3 regions of the Exiguobacterium sp. s157 genome follow, and region 3 is predicted to be linked to each of the others. Evidence: riboswitches for the same ligand, from Rfam matches in the RefSeq annotation. Region 3 holds a riboswitch; each other region holds the start of a gene.
The links. A riboswitch is a leader RNA that binds a small molecule or an ion and turns the genes downstream of it on or off. The one in region 3 is predicted to bind thiamine pyrophosphate.
Positions count from the first base shown of each region.

Region 1: linked by a shared signal. The riboswitch ahead of thiT (energy-coupled thiamine transporter ThiT) and the one ahead of thiW (energy coupling factor transporter S component ThiW) in region 3 are both predicted to bind thiamine pyrophosphate.
Region 2: linked by a shared signal. The riboswitch ahead of KNP67_RS15505 (hydroxyethylthiazole kinase) and the one ahead of thiW (energy coupling factor transporter S component ThiW) in region 3 are both predicted to bind thiamine pyrophosphate.

Region 1 is NZ_JACSLQ010000001.1:438,819-443,488, forward strand. It holds gene pknB (Stk1 family PASTA domain-containing Ser/Thr kinase) at 1-133, shown strand, start outside; gene rsgA (ribosome small subunit-dependent GTPase A) at 178-1,062, shown strand; gene rpe (ribulose-phosphate 3-epimerase) at 1,064-1,720, shown strand; TPP riboswitch at 1,740-1,840, shown strand; gene thiT (energy-coupled thiamine transporter ThiT) at 1,917-2,489, shown strand; gene KNP67_RS02290 (thiamine diphosphokinase) at 2,489-3,076, shown strand; gene rpmB (50S ribosomal protein L28) at 3,135-3,323, opposite strand; gene KNP67_RS02300 (Asp23/Gls24 family envelope stress response protein) at 3,577-3,939, shown strand; gene KNP67_RS02305 (DAK2 domain-containing protein) at 3,962-4,670, shown strand, end outside.
Region 2 is NZ_JACSLQ010000015.1:8,296-12,965, forward strand. It holds gene KNP67_RS14930 (LLM class flavin-dependent oxidoreductase) at 1-1,180, opposite strand, end outside; gene KNP67_RS14935 (3-oxoacyl-ACP reductase) at 1,250-2,002, opposite strand; gene KNP67_RS15505 (hydroxyethylthiazole kinase) at 2,197-2,412, opposite strand; TPP riboswitch at 2,544-2,645, opposite strand; gene KNP67_RS14945 (IS30 family transposase) at 2,998-3,933, shown strand; gene KNP67_RS14950 (winged helix-turn-helix transcriptional regulator) at 4,099-4,452, opposite strand; partial or broken gene KNP67_RS14955 (Gfo/Idh/MocA family protein) at 4,647-4,670, shown strand, end outside.
Region 3 is NZ_JACSLQ010000002.1:23,318-27,987, forward strand. It holds gene KNP67_RS03865 (LTA synthase family protein) at 1-20, opposite strand, end outside; gene KNP67_RS03870 (VOC family protein) at 134-532, opposite strand; gene KNP67_RS03875 (YcxB family protein) at 626-1,126, shown strand; gene KNP67_RS03880 (GNAT family N-acetyltransferase) at 1,108-1,587, shown strand; gene KNP67_RS03885 (hypothetical protein) at 1,582-1,848, opposite strand; gene thiW (energy coupling factor transporter S component ThiW) at 1,912-2,400, opposite strand; TPP riboswitch at 2,465-2,563, opposite strand; gene KNP67_RS03895 (hypothetical protein) at 2,588-2,908, opposite strand; gene KNP67_RS03900 (aminoglycoside phosphotransferase family protein) at 2,951-3,919, shown strand; gene KNP67_RS03905 (hypothetical protein) at 3,921-4,667, opposite strand.

The DNA of each region.
Region 1 (4,670 bases), on a different contig from region 3:
AACGGAGACGACGACTTACTCGTATACGCTCGTCATTGCACCGGACGAAGTCGGAACCGCGACGATCGAAGTCGACGGGGAAGTCGTCCGGACGGATACGGTGACGTACGCACAAGCAAAAGATTCACAATGAAGAGGTGGCGCGCGCGTCGCCTCTTTTTCTAAGGAGGTCATAGGATGAAAGGTACGATTATTCGATTACAAGGCGGGTTTTATGATGTCATGACGGAAGAGAAACAAGAGATCCGTTGTCGCGCCCGCGGCAATTTCCGCAACCGGAACATCTCGCCGGTCGTCGGCGACGATGTCGATATTCAAGACCAAGGGGACGGCACAGGCTATATCTTGGCCGTCGATGAGCGGTCGAACCATCTCGTCCGCCCGCCGATCGCTAACATCGATCAAGCGTTCTTGCTGTTCTCGGTCAAGGAACCGGCGTTCTCGTTCCATCTGCTCGACCGTTTCCTCGTCTTAATCGAATCGAAGCAAGTCCATCCGATTATTGTCTTAACGAAAATGGACTTGTTGACGGAGTCGGAACTCGAAACGATTCAAGCGGCAGCGGCCTTATATCGGTCAATCGGCTATGAGGTCATCGAGACGTCGACGGAGACCGGGTCGGGGATTGAACAAATTCGTGGGTCGTTTAAAGAGAAGACGAGCGTGTTTGCCGGACAGACCGGAGTTGGCAAGAGTTCGCTCTTGAACGCGGTCGCGCCGGAACTAGAACTCGCGACCGGGAAAATCTCGAAGTCGCTCGGCCGAGGCAAGCACACGACGCGTCACGTCACGCTCATCACGCTCGCTGACGGGCTCGTCGCTGACACGCCTGGTTTCTCAAGCCTCGAGTTCCCAGAAGAACTCGAAGTCGAGGAGATGCGCTGGTGCTTCCCTGAGTTCGTCGAGCGGCATGACGACTGTAAGTTCCGAGGCTGTGCCCATTTGAACGAACCGGGTTGTGCCGTCAAAGCGGCCGTCGAGGCGGGAGAAATCGCTTCCACCCGTTATGAGAATTATGTTACGTTTATGGCAGAGTTAAACGATAGACAACGGAGGTACTGACATGATTAAAATTGCACCCTCGATTTTAGCGGCGGACTTCGCCAACCTAGAGGCAGAAGTGAAGGCGGTCCAAGAGGCCGGCGCGGATTATATCCATTTTGACGTCATGGACGGTCAATTCGTCCCGAACATCTCGATCGGTCTCCCGGTGCTCGCGAGCTTACGGAAGAAGTCGGACATGGTGTTAGACGTCCACTTGATGATCGACCAACCGGAGCGCTTCGTCGAAGACTTCATCAAGGCGGGAGCGGACATCGTCACCGTCCACGTCGAAGCGACGAACCATTTGCATCGCGTGCTTCAACAAATTAAGGCGGCCGGAGCCAAGTGTGGCGTCGTTCTCAACCCGCATACGCCGCTGTCATTGATTGAACACGTGCTCGGTGACGTCGACATGGTACTTCTCATGACGGTGAACCCTGGCTTTGGGGGTCAGAAGTTCATCGAATCGGTCGTGCCGAAAATCGCGGCGTTGAACGAGATGCGCCAAGCGCGCCGTCTCGACTTTGAAATCGAGATTGACGGAGGCGTCAACGCGGAGACTGCGAAATTATGTATCGATGCCGGTGCTGACGTGCTCGTGGCCGGCTCGGCCATCTATAACGAGCCGAGCTATAAAGACGCAATCGATAGCATTCGCAACGCATCTCGTGTATAATCGTCCATAGAACAACAAATATTGTCGCAAGGGGTGTCACATTCTGTGGCTGAGAGGCATACGCTAACCCTTTGAACCTGTTCCGTTCACACGGACGTAGGGATGTGGCGAAAATGCACGTTGCTACTCGATAGCAGCATGGCGTTTACGTCATGCTGCTTTTTGTCGTTCGCTCATATTTTAAGGAGGGAAATAGATGAAACAACGTTTAAAATTACAGGCGCTCATTGAAATCTCATTGTTCGCCGCACTCGGTTTGATTTTTGATTTGCTCATCCCGTTCCGGATGCCGCAAGGCGGGTCAATCAGCTTGGCGATGTTGCCGATTTTCGTCATGGCGTATCGTCACGGTTTGAAAGGCGGACTTGCGACCGGTGCACTTGTCGGAACGCTGCAACTGCTGTTCGGGGCCTATATCTTCACGCCGGTCCAGTTCCTGCTCGACTACACGTTCGCTTACGGTGTCGTCGGGATGGCGGGGCTGTTCGCTGGTCAAGTGAAACGAGCCGCCAAGGATGAGGCGAAAAAGACGCTCGTCGTTTATTTGGTGCTCGGCGCGCTCCTCGGTTCACTGCTTCGTTACGGGGCCCACGTCTTGTCGGGGATCGTCTTCTTCGCCGAATACGCGGAAGGTCCGGTCGTCGCCTACTCGTTCGCCTATAACATGACGTACATGCTCCCGTCCTTCCTCGTGTCGGCCGTCGTCCTCGTCCTCTTGTTCGTCTCGGCACCGCGCTTCGCGACGCTCGCGACCCGGGACGTCCGCTAATGCGGGTGTTGATTGTGGCGGCCAGCCCGGAACCAATCTCGGGACTCCCGCGTGACGTCGATTACATCATCGGCGTCGATGGGGGGTACGAGACACTGTTGAACCACGGGCTGAACCCAGATCTCGTCGTCGGCGATTTCGACTCCTTCACGGGCGAAGTGCCGATCGACGCCGTCCGTTATCCATCTGAGAAAGATGTGACCGACCTCGAGATCGCTCTCGAGGCGGCACGGGGGCATGGCGCGACGGAAATGCTCGTCTACGGTGCGCTCGGCGGCCGGCTCGATATGACGCTCAGCAATATCGGTCTGCTCGAGGCGTATCCTGAGATGCGTCTCGTCACGGCAGGGCAGACGGTACGACTCGTCGGGTCGGGACGCTATGAACTCCCGCGTCAAGACGGTCACTATTTGTCGCTCATCCCATGGAAGCAGGCGAACGTGACCATCCGCGGCGTCAAATATCCGCTCGACCGTCACGATGTCGTCAGCCATGAGGCGCTCACCATCTCGAACGAATGGGACGATGAAGCGGCGGACTTGATCGTGCACGACGGTATGGTGCTCGTGCTGTCTATCAAAAAATGAACACAAAAAAATCCCATCGGCGAATGCCGCTGGGATTTATTTCGTTCGTGTATAAAAATTATACGCGTTCAACGAGACCTGATTTAAGAGCGCGAGCTGAAACCCAAACTCGTTTAGGTTTACCGTCAACGAGAATACGAACTTTTTGTACGTTTACACCCCAAGTGCGTTTTGTCTTGTTGAGTGCGTGCGAACGGTTGTTACCTGATTTAGGTGATTTACCTGTTACGTAGCATTTACGTGCCATGCGTTTCCCCTCCTTTTTTATGTGGGTTCGTCCTAATAGACACTCGTTTATATTAGCACGGGTTTTTTCACGATGCAACTAGAAAATCATAGGATGACAAGAAAAAAACTTGACATTACTGGAAAGGATTTTAATAATGAATGAGGGTTACGGCTACAATTGACCGAGTTTATGGAGCAGGTTCTTTTAATAACTAGGTACTTATTGTAGAATGTAGTGAAGGAATCATTCCGAATAAAGGAGGCTACTCCATATGGCAATTGAAATGAAGACAACATATGGCAATATTGACATCACGAACGACGTGGTCGCGACACTCGCAGGCGGTGCGGCGATGGAATGTTTCGGCGTTGTGGGAATGGCGTCTCAAGCTCAATTGAAAGACGGGATCGCAGAACTATTGAAACGTGAAAACTACGCCCGAGGCGTGGTCGTACGTCAAGATGGAGAAGACGTACATATCGACATGCACATCATTGTAAGCTACGGGACGAAAGTGTCGGAAGTCGCATACAACGTGCAAAGCCGTGTAAAATACACGCTCGGTGAAACTTTAGGATTAAACGTTTCGTCGGTAAACATATTCGTACAAGGCGTTCGTCTGACGAATGACTGACGAGAACGAAGGAGGATTTGGTGTGGGTTTAAAACGTTTAGATGGATTGGTGTTCGCGAACATGGTCGCGAACGGTGCAGCCAACTTGAGCCAGAATGCGGATTATGTAGATTCGCTTAACGTCTTCCCGGTGCCGGACGGCGACACGGGGACGAACATGAATTTGACGATGACATCGGGTGCGAAAGAAGTGGCCGCACTCAACTCGGCGAATATCGCTGACGTCTCATCGAAGTTTGCACGCGGTCTCTTGATGGGGGCACGTGGGAACTCGGGCGTTATTTTGAGCCAGTTGTTCCGTGGTTTCGGTAAAGCAATCGAAGGCAAGACAGAAGTGTCGACAGTCGATTTCGCCGAAGCGTTGAAACGTGGCGTCGATACGGCATACAAGGCGGTTATGAAACCGGTTGAAGGAACGATTTTGACGGTTGCTCGTGAAGCGGCCGACGAAGCGCTCCGTGCTTCAGAGTCGACGAGCGACTTCAACGAGTTCATGGAACTCGTGATTGTCGAAGCGAAAGCTTCACTCGAACGGACACCGGACTTATTGCCGGTCTTAAAAGAAGTCGGCGTCGTCGATTCAGGCGGCCAAGGCTTGCTCGTCATTTATGAAGGGTTCCTCGCTAGCCTCGAAGGCAAAGAACTTGAGAAACCACATGCACCGGTCATGGATGCGCTCATTGAAGCTGAACATCATGCCCACGCTGCACAAGGATTCATGTCGACGGAAG
Region 2 (4,670 bases), on a different contig from region 3:
TGAGATTGAATCCATCTGCCACGCCTTTGTCTAGCCACATCTCCATCTGATCAACAATCTCTTCGGGTGTTCCGATTAAGGTGAAGTGCCCTCCACCGGCACTAAGAAATCCTAATAGTTCCTTTACTGTAGGATTAGTATCATGAATAATTTCAAGTATTGTCTCATATCGACCTACAGGACCATTAAATTGCTCTAAAGGTGGTAATGTGGGCACTTTTAAATCGATTTCCCAGTCCGTACAATCCATCTGGAGAAAATAACTCAGTTGTTTTAACGCTGTCTCTAGAGGCAACATTTCATCTAATGCTTGCTTTTTAGCCAAGGCTTCTTCACGGGTCTTTCCTACATATGTAACAAGACCTGGAAAAACTTTGATTTGCTGTTTGCACCCTCCATTTTGCTTGATGGCCTCATATAACTTTTGACGATATTTCATAGCCTGACTTATATTCCAAGATACTGAATAGACTGCCTCCGCATGTTTGGCTGCTAGTTGAATACCTTGCTTTGAGGCCCCTGCTTGCATGGCCACCGGTTTTCCTTGAGGGCTCTTTGGTGTAGTGGATGGACCCCTCACATTAAAAAATTCTCCTTTGTGATTGATAGGGAAAATATTATCAGGGTTGATTAACTGACGTCGCACTCGGTCAGCGAGAACCTCTTCTCTATCCCAAGACAAGAAGAGTTTATGCATCAATTCTGCGAATTCATCTGCCTTCTTATACCTCTCTTCATGGGATGGAAGACTCTCCATGCCGTGATTCCATGCTTCTTCATCTCTCATAGACGTCACTAGGTTCCAACCCACTCTTCCATTTGTAATATGTTCTAGGCTCAACAACTGTCTTGAGGCTGTAAAAGGATTTGAAAAAGTACTCGAGATGGTTGAGACGAGCCCTACATATTTTGTCACCTGAGAAATAGCTGTCAAATTGATTAATGGGTCGAACCAAAATGCCGGTATTTCATTTGGTTCTTGTGCCAGGAAAGATTGACTGTCTGCGAAGAAGACAGCGTCAAAGCATCCTTTTTCAGCTAACTGCGCCAAGGATTGATAATATTCTATCTCCCCTACCCGGTTAACACTTGAGTTCGGCATCAACCACGCAGCCTGATGATGTCCACACCCATAAACCAAAACCCCTATATTAAGTTGATTCTTTTGAATAACCGTCATTACTCTTCCCCCTAAGACTAGACCAATATATTATGCCTTCCTATCTTACATATGGAGGTAATAATACATTTAGTTCATCGTTAGTCCACCATCTACTGTGAAATTTTGCCCTGTGATACCTTCCGCCTCTTTAGATGACAGATAAACGACCAAATGGGCCACCTGTTCCGGAGTTGTCACTTTTCTCAAAGGTGTAGAATTAGCAATCAGTTCAAAGACCTCTTGAGACGTTACTGAACTGGCATCAGTCACTTTCAACAAACCACCTGATACGACATTTGCTTTAATTCCGTATTGTCCCAGTTCAGAGGCTATATTGCGTGTAAAACCTATAAGTCCTGCTTTTGCGGTTGTATACTCGTGGTAGGGGACAACTGGATTTTGGTAGAGATTCGTACCAATACTGATGATACTTCCGTTTTGTCTCTCCATGAATTGGGGTAAGACACTTTGAATCGCATTGAAGGCCCCTTTTAATGTTCCATCCAGCTGTCTTTGATAATCTTTCCATGAAAGATCTATAAAAGACTTTTGCTGTATCGGATCGAATTTGAAGTCTACCAATGCATTATTGACCACCACATCAATTTGACCAAAATAGTTGGTCGCCACTTTCACCATCTCATCCACTTCTTGGCGATTTGTCACATCAGCGTATAGAGCTATAGCATTTTGTTCACCGAGCTCCGAAACAAGTCCTTCTGCCTTCTCTTTACTTTTGTAATAGTTAATCACTACATTAAACCCTTTTTCAACTAAAGCTTTTGCTATCGTAGCACCAAGACCCTTGCTACTTCCTGTCACCAAAACTGTTCTTTTCACGTCACCACTCCTATACTTTTAGTTGCAATCGCAAGTACAAATCAAAAAGTGAAAGATATTACCCCTGCACTGCCTTTAGTCTTTCCAATAAATCTAATTCTTCCGTACCAACTTTAAATGAATGTCTTTCTGAATAGTACTATCGGTTTACTGTTTAGGTAGAACCGACAAAGAATGTCGTTCAAACCTTTTCCCTAAAACCCAGGCGAGTAGAGCTCCACTAATGAAGCCAGCAGTCCTGTTCCAATCACCTCACTACCGGCTGCCATTATTCTCCTCTGTGTATACTTGTACAGTAGTCCTGCAAATGAGCAACCTACAGCGAGCAATCCATTAGCTTGAAAATTTGCAAAGATCTGATTTGTAATACAATGTACAATTGGCGCTCTTTCACGAACAGAGAGTTGCATGAGTATCCCTCCGCACTCGGTTGCTTTTTTAAACTGTTGTACAATGATCCATGCCTATTACCCCTTTCTTGAACGCAAAAAACCGCCTCCTGAAGATAGGAGGCGGCGAAAGACCAGTTAAATAGAAAGTATAAAAGGTTCGCACACTTCCCTCCGCTGGTATGACCCAGATCAGGTTCAAAGGGTCCGGACTCTTGTCCGTCTCAGCCAATTCGGCTCCCCTAGTGTATTTAGGTATTTTGTTTTCACGACCACTATAACAAATCCTAATTTTTATGTAAAGCCTGGTATCTACTGTCTACAGAGGTTGTGCAGGAAGTAAACCTTGTCTTACGAGTGTTTCGTACTAGATGTTTTAATTATAAGATACCTATTAGCTTGTATGATATTTTAAATGAGCTCTGATTTATAGGAATTGCTCTTCTTATTTTTCCCCCTCCCTAAAACCACACCAGGCTGTTTTTTTATCCTTGATGAATTATAAAATTAAGTGCAACATCTGAACGTGAACGCAAAAAAAAGCCCACAGCGATGGCCTCGTTTAGAATGAAGTTACGACACAAACATTCAGACGGAGGAATCGCTATGAGCTACACCCATCTTACCACAACGGAGCGCGTGAAAATAGAGACCTATCTGGAGCTCGGGATGTCCATCCGGTCCATCGCGAGACGGATCGGGCGACAGCCCTCGACCGTCTCGCGGGAGATCAGACGGAACCCCGGCTACGAGTCAGGACGTGCGCAGAAACGCTACGAGAAGGCGAAAACCCATTGCGGCGTCAAGACGAAGCTCGACGACACGATGCGCCGGACGATCGTCGAGAAGCTGCGTGCGACCTGGTCACCAGAACAGATCGTCGGCCGCCTCTACGCAGGAAAAATTGCCTTCCCCACCATCTACCGCTGGATCTATGCGGGACGGATCGACGTGCCCGTGACCGTGCTCCGCCAGAAGGGGAAACGCCGGAAGCCGGTCGAGACGCGCGGGCGCATCAACGTCGGGCTGACCATCTCGGACCGGCCTCGGGAGGTGCGCACACGCGAGACGTTCGGGCATTGGGAGCTCGACACCGTCGTCTCCGGACGCGGGAAATCGAAGGCGTGCGTCGCGACGTTCATCGAGCGGAAGAGCCGGTTCTATCTCGCCCTGCCAATCGCGGACCGCACCGCGGCCTCGATGGAGGGGGCGATCCATGCGGTGCACGGTGCCTTCCCGGAAGGCACGTTCGAGACGGCGACGACGGACCGGGGCAAGGAGTTCAGCGGTCACGAGCGCATCCAGGCGTCGCTCGGCGTGCCGATGTATTTCGCCGACCCGTACTCATCGTGGCAACGGGGGAGCAACGAGAACGCCAACGGGCTCCTCCGCGAGTTCTTCCCGAAAGGAACGGACTTCGCGCAGGTCGGTGACGGTGAACTCGCGGATGCGCTGGCCAAGATCAACGGGCGACCGAGAAAGTGCCTGGACTGGAAAACCGCACACGAGGCCTTCACCGAGGAAGTGTTGCGCTTAATTTGACAAACCGTCTTATAAAAAAACACCATTCGACCGAATGGTGTTCCAGATTGTAGACAAAGTCACGTTTCAGTTCGCCTGAAACGTGACTTTGTCTACAATCTGAGCGGATTTCATTTTACTGAAATCCGCTTTATTTTATTCAGCTATTTTTAAATACCTACTAACTTAGTTGTTTTCTATTTGCTGATCCAAGTTTTGCTCGATGTATTCTTTGCCCCATTCGTACATGGAATCAAGAATTGGAATAAGGCTTCTTCCTTGTTCGGTAAGTGAGTACTCCACTTTCGGCGGAACCACAGGGTATACTTCCCGGTGGACAATCAAATGATCTTCAAGTTCACGCAATTGATTCACGAGCATCCGTTGCGTGATGCCTGGCATAAGACTTTTTAATTCCCCAAAACGTTTAGTTCCTTCTTTTCCTAAATGCCATAGCACTAGCATTTTCCACTTTCCTCCGATGATGGAAAGTGTCAGCTCTTTTTCACAATTAAAAACTTTCTCTCCTAAATTAGGCATCTATTTTCTTTCCTTCCTTGTTATATTTCTATCGTATACTTTTCGATACTATGTGATAAAAAAGTCAGTACTATAATTAATGTAACTTACTAATTGTACTAGATATAGAATGGTTAGTAAATTTTTTTAGCATTGGAATAATGTCTTTGCAATTGTGGGCGATAATGCAATAAAAACAGAAAAGAGGATAAAAAATGATACGAATCGGCATAGTGGGT
Region 3 (4,670 bases):
CAATAATCGAGATATTTCATGAAAGGCCTCCAAACGTTACGGACAAAGTGTGTTCTCTGTCATGTACCTGTTCGAAGACGGCGAAAAACATGAGGGTGTGCGATTTTAGCAATAAAAAAAGCGAGGCAGCGCCTCACTTGATGACAAACGTGTCCCGGAGCTCGATAATCGTGCCTTCCGGGGCTTTTAGTTTACTTAAATATCCATCGACGACGAAGTAGATGTTCCCGCCGCGCTTTGGTAGGAACGTCACGCCAAGTGATTCTAGCCGTCTCACTTCCGCTTCGAGGTCATCGACATAAAGCGCGAAGTGGACCGGGCCGGCCACATGCTTCGAATACGGTGACAACGTCTCATCGACTTTCGCCGTTTGGAGCTCGATATAAAAATCACCGAGTTTAAGCCAGCTATTGAACGCGCGCGTATGAAAGTCGGGCGACTCCTGAACGAGCTCGAAGCCGAGCGCCTCATAAAATCGTTTGGATGCCTCATAGTCGGGCGTTTGGATGCAGAGATGGTGGATTTGTTTCATGATGTCACTCCTTTCTTTTAGTTTATCCAATCAACGTTCTGAACGGAACTTTTCTTCACGTGAGACGTATAGGACACCAAGGAGGGAATGATGATGAAAATCCAATACGAATTGACAGAAGACGACTATATCCGGTTCAACTTGAGCCATATTAAACGTTCGAAAACAGGAAAGCGGATGATCCTCTTACAGCGAATCATCGGACCACTTATCTTTTTAGGCGCTGCTTTCGTGCTGGCGACGTGGCTCCAAGAGACGGACTGGTGGCTATATGGCATATACGGGGTCGCGAGTATTCTTTGGTTCCTGTATTATCCGAAATACTTTGAACGGCATGTCCGGAAGCAGACGCGGCGTCTCATCGACGAACGTAGCAACGAAGGCATGATTGGCCCCCACACGATGGATTTGGAGGAGACTGGTCTGCGCGATTTAAATGAGTTCGGCGAGACGCGTGTGTCATGGGCAGGAATCAAGGAAGTCGTCGAGGAGGACGATTATGTGTATCTATACAACTCCTCGGTCAGCGCCTATATCTTGCCGAAGCGCGGACTGGACATGGAAGAGGTGCGCCGATGGCTGCCGATACGCTGACGATTCAACTTGTCGATGACACAAACCGGGAGGCTGTTGTCGCCTTGACCGTCGCTTCTGACCAAGCTCGCTTTATCGAAACAAACGCCGAATCGCTTCGCGAGATGGAAACCGATGTCAAATATGCGTGGCAGTGCTATGCGCTTTGTCGCGATGAGCATCCCGTCGGCTTCATGATGATTGGGGCCGAGAACAAGGTGGAGCGTTACATCTGGCTCGATCGATTTATGATCGATGTGACAGAGCAAGGGAAAGGCATCGGTTCAACATGTTTACAACTTACGATTCAGTGGATGAAAGAACGCTTCGATGTCGATGACCTCATCCTCAGTCTGCATCCGATGAACGAACCGGCGAAACGGTTCTATGCGAAGGGGGGATTTGTCGACAGTGGCCTGATTGATGAGGCGAACGGGGAAGAGATTTGGGTGTATCACGTCAAACAGGGACAGCCGTCATAAGTCGGCCGTCCCTGTTTTCGTCGTCGTTGAGCCTTGAACAGCACTGCCCGCTTTGAAAAAGAGAACGATCGCAGCCACTCCGAAAATCGAGATGAACACGTTTTGGAGCAGCACATCGACGAACATCGGCTCGCTGGAGAACGTGCCCGTCGCAATTTGAGCATTCCAGCGGGTGAACGTGGCGATGCGTTCAAGCGTGTACAAGAGACCGGACATGAACAAGCAAGCGGTGGCAACCAGTAATAGCGTCAATCGATTCAAAAAATGACCTCCTAATATCTGATATCCTGATTTTACCATTTACTATCAGTGGGAGGGAAGTACTTATCGCTTCGCCGTGAGCGGTCGCAATTGTTTGACCCGAGCCAAGACAATCCAGCCGAGCACGGACCCAGTCACGCTCGAGGCAAGGAAGGCTGGAAAGAAGAACAGCGCCCCGAACTCGGTCCCCATCAATAACTTGGCATACGGGACGGCGACGAGCGAAGCGATGAGGCCGGTCCCGATGACTTCACCAAATGCGGCGAAGGCTACGCGGTTCGTCCTCATATAAAAGATACCTGCGAGCAGTGCGCCAATCATGCCACCAGGGAACGCGAGGAGCGACCCAGTACCGGTCATGACACGGACGAGTCCGGTCACGAACGCGACGAGAACGGCCCCGATCGGTCCGACGGTGACGGCGGCGATGACGTTCACCATATGTTGAATCGGATAGGCACGGGCGACACCGGTCGGAATCGAGATGAACAGGGAACCGATGACGGCGATGGCGACGAGCATCGCCATCCAAGTGAGTTGTTGAATACGCATAGATAGTCTCCTTTCAAAATGAAAACGCCACTTCTCCAAGTGGAAAAGTGGCGTGGAAAAACAGACGAATCCCACACCACTTCCCTACGCTGGTATGAGCCAGATCAGGTTCGAAGGGTCCGGCGCATGCCGTCTCAGCCCGAAGGCTCCCCTAGTGGTCGTTTATTAACATGAGTATAGCATACCGTCATTTGACGCGGTCGAGCTTTCGTGGTCGGAACGTGACATAGATGATGCCGATGAATAGGCCGTACAACAAAAGGGAGAAGACGAGATTGATCAGCCACGGGAGTGTCCCCATGAACGCGGCGACGGACGCGTTTTGAAACCAGACGAGCGAGAGCGACAGCCCGACAAAGCTGAGAACGAGCGTTGTCCAAAAGCCGACAGCTCGGCGCTTGAACAGATGCCAAACGAGCAGCCCGATGGTGAGACTGACGACGGCCGTCGCCCCTAAGTACATATACAAGATGGCATCGACCGGGTATGAGTAATATACAACGTCCATATCGTTTCCTCCTAGGAGATGATGAAAGAAAGGGTGAACAGGATGAGACAGGCAATCCCATGGCGTGACCGATCGTTTCGTGAACGGTTCGAACGATGGATTGAGGCAAACGTGCAGAATGCGAGGTGGCACGTGATCAAAGATACCGATTTGACGTACTTGCTTGTTGGCGCGCTCAATGAGGAACGTTACTACGCCAAAGCGGTGACCGATATCAGCCGCGGCGAGGCCGGATTGTCGGCGTTTCTGGCCGAGCGGCATCCAAATCTCGTCCCCGACGTCATCGCCATCGATTCAGCTCAGAATTGGCTGCTCATGCGAGACATCAGCGGAGAGGTGTTACGTGCACGGCCGGACGTGAGTCGATACGAAGCGGCGTTGCGTCAATACGCACAGCTGCAGCGACAGGAGGTCGACCAGATCGAGACCTGCTTGTCTTACGGCATCCCGGACCGTCGACCGGCCAAGTTGAAGGGCGAAATTCGCACGTATTTACCTGAGCTCTGCGCCGGGCTCGAGCAATACAAAGCCGAGGCTATGCTCGCGCTTCAAGATGAATTGATCGCGATGTGCGATGAGCTGGCGATTGGGATGCCGATGAGTCTCGAGCACGGTGATTTACACGGCGGCAACATCTTCTGGCGGGAACGGACGAATGATTTGTGTATCCTCGACTGGGGCGACGCGACCGTCACGCATCCGTTTTTCAGCGTGCGCGTGTTTTGGAACGCGCTGTACGACTTATTGCCGGAAGAAGACGAGGTCGCCTGGTATGAACAGATTCAAACGATGCGTACGGTTTACTTGGAAGCGTGGAGCGGCGTCGCACCCAAGGACGTACTTTGGCGTCATCTATTGATCGCCGAAGAGCTCGGTTGCGTCTATCGTGCCTTGTCGTGGCATGTGTATGTGACGAGGTACCGGTACGATGTAGCTGAGTCGAGCGATAAGCCGGCGCAATGGCTCAATTTGCTACTCGAGTACCGGGACTTGAAACGACGTGTCCCATAAGTCATTCATGTTTCTCGAGTAGGTTTTCATAATCCGTCTCGCTCCAAAACAGCGGAGCAATCGACTCCGGCCCTTTGAAGATCTCACCGTCCCGGTCATAGACGATGGCATAGCCACCCTCGACCTCAAAGACGATCAAATCGGCCTTCACTTCCTTGACCCCGTTCCCAGCGATGATGACGTTCTCGAGCGGGTCACGCGCGACTTGCACGCCCCATTCGTCGAGCTCGACGATGAGTGCGGACGTATAAGCGTGACGGTTATAGAGCGCCTGAAACTCGTCTTCGGTCAAAACGACGTCCGTCGGTGGGGCACTCGTCCCATATTTCCGTTTTTCAATCTCTTCGACGAATTGAAGGAACGATGCTTCTTGCCAAAACAGCGGGGCGACCGACTCGGGACCGTTAGCGATGTCCCCGTTCTCGCTCTCATAGACGGTGGCGTACGTGCCGTCATCGAGTTTGAACGGATGAATATCGGCGTATGTATGCTGGATGCCGTCGCCGGCGATGACGACGTGCTCGAACGTCTCGCGGAACGGTTTGAGACCATCGTTCTCGAGTGCCGTCAAGAGCGGCGCTACTTTTTCGTATTGGTCGAAGACGTCCTTAAAATCTTCTCGCGTCCAAGCGGTGATGTCTTCGGACGACGGCTCATTTGTATCGGCTGGGACGATGGGTTGCTCAACGGAATCGGTGCACCCGGTCAATAAAAACACACTGAATCCGAGTAGGCCTAGGCGTTTCATCAA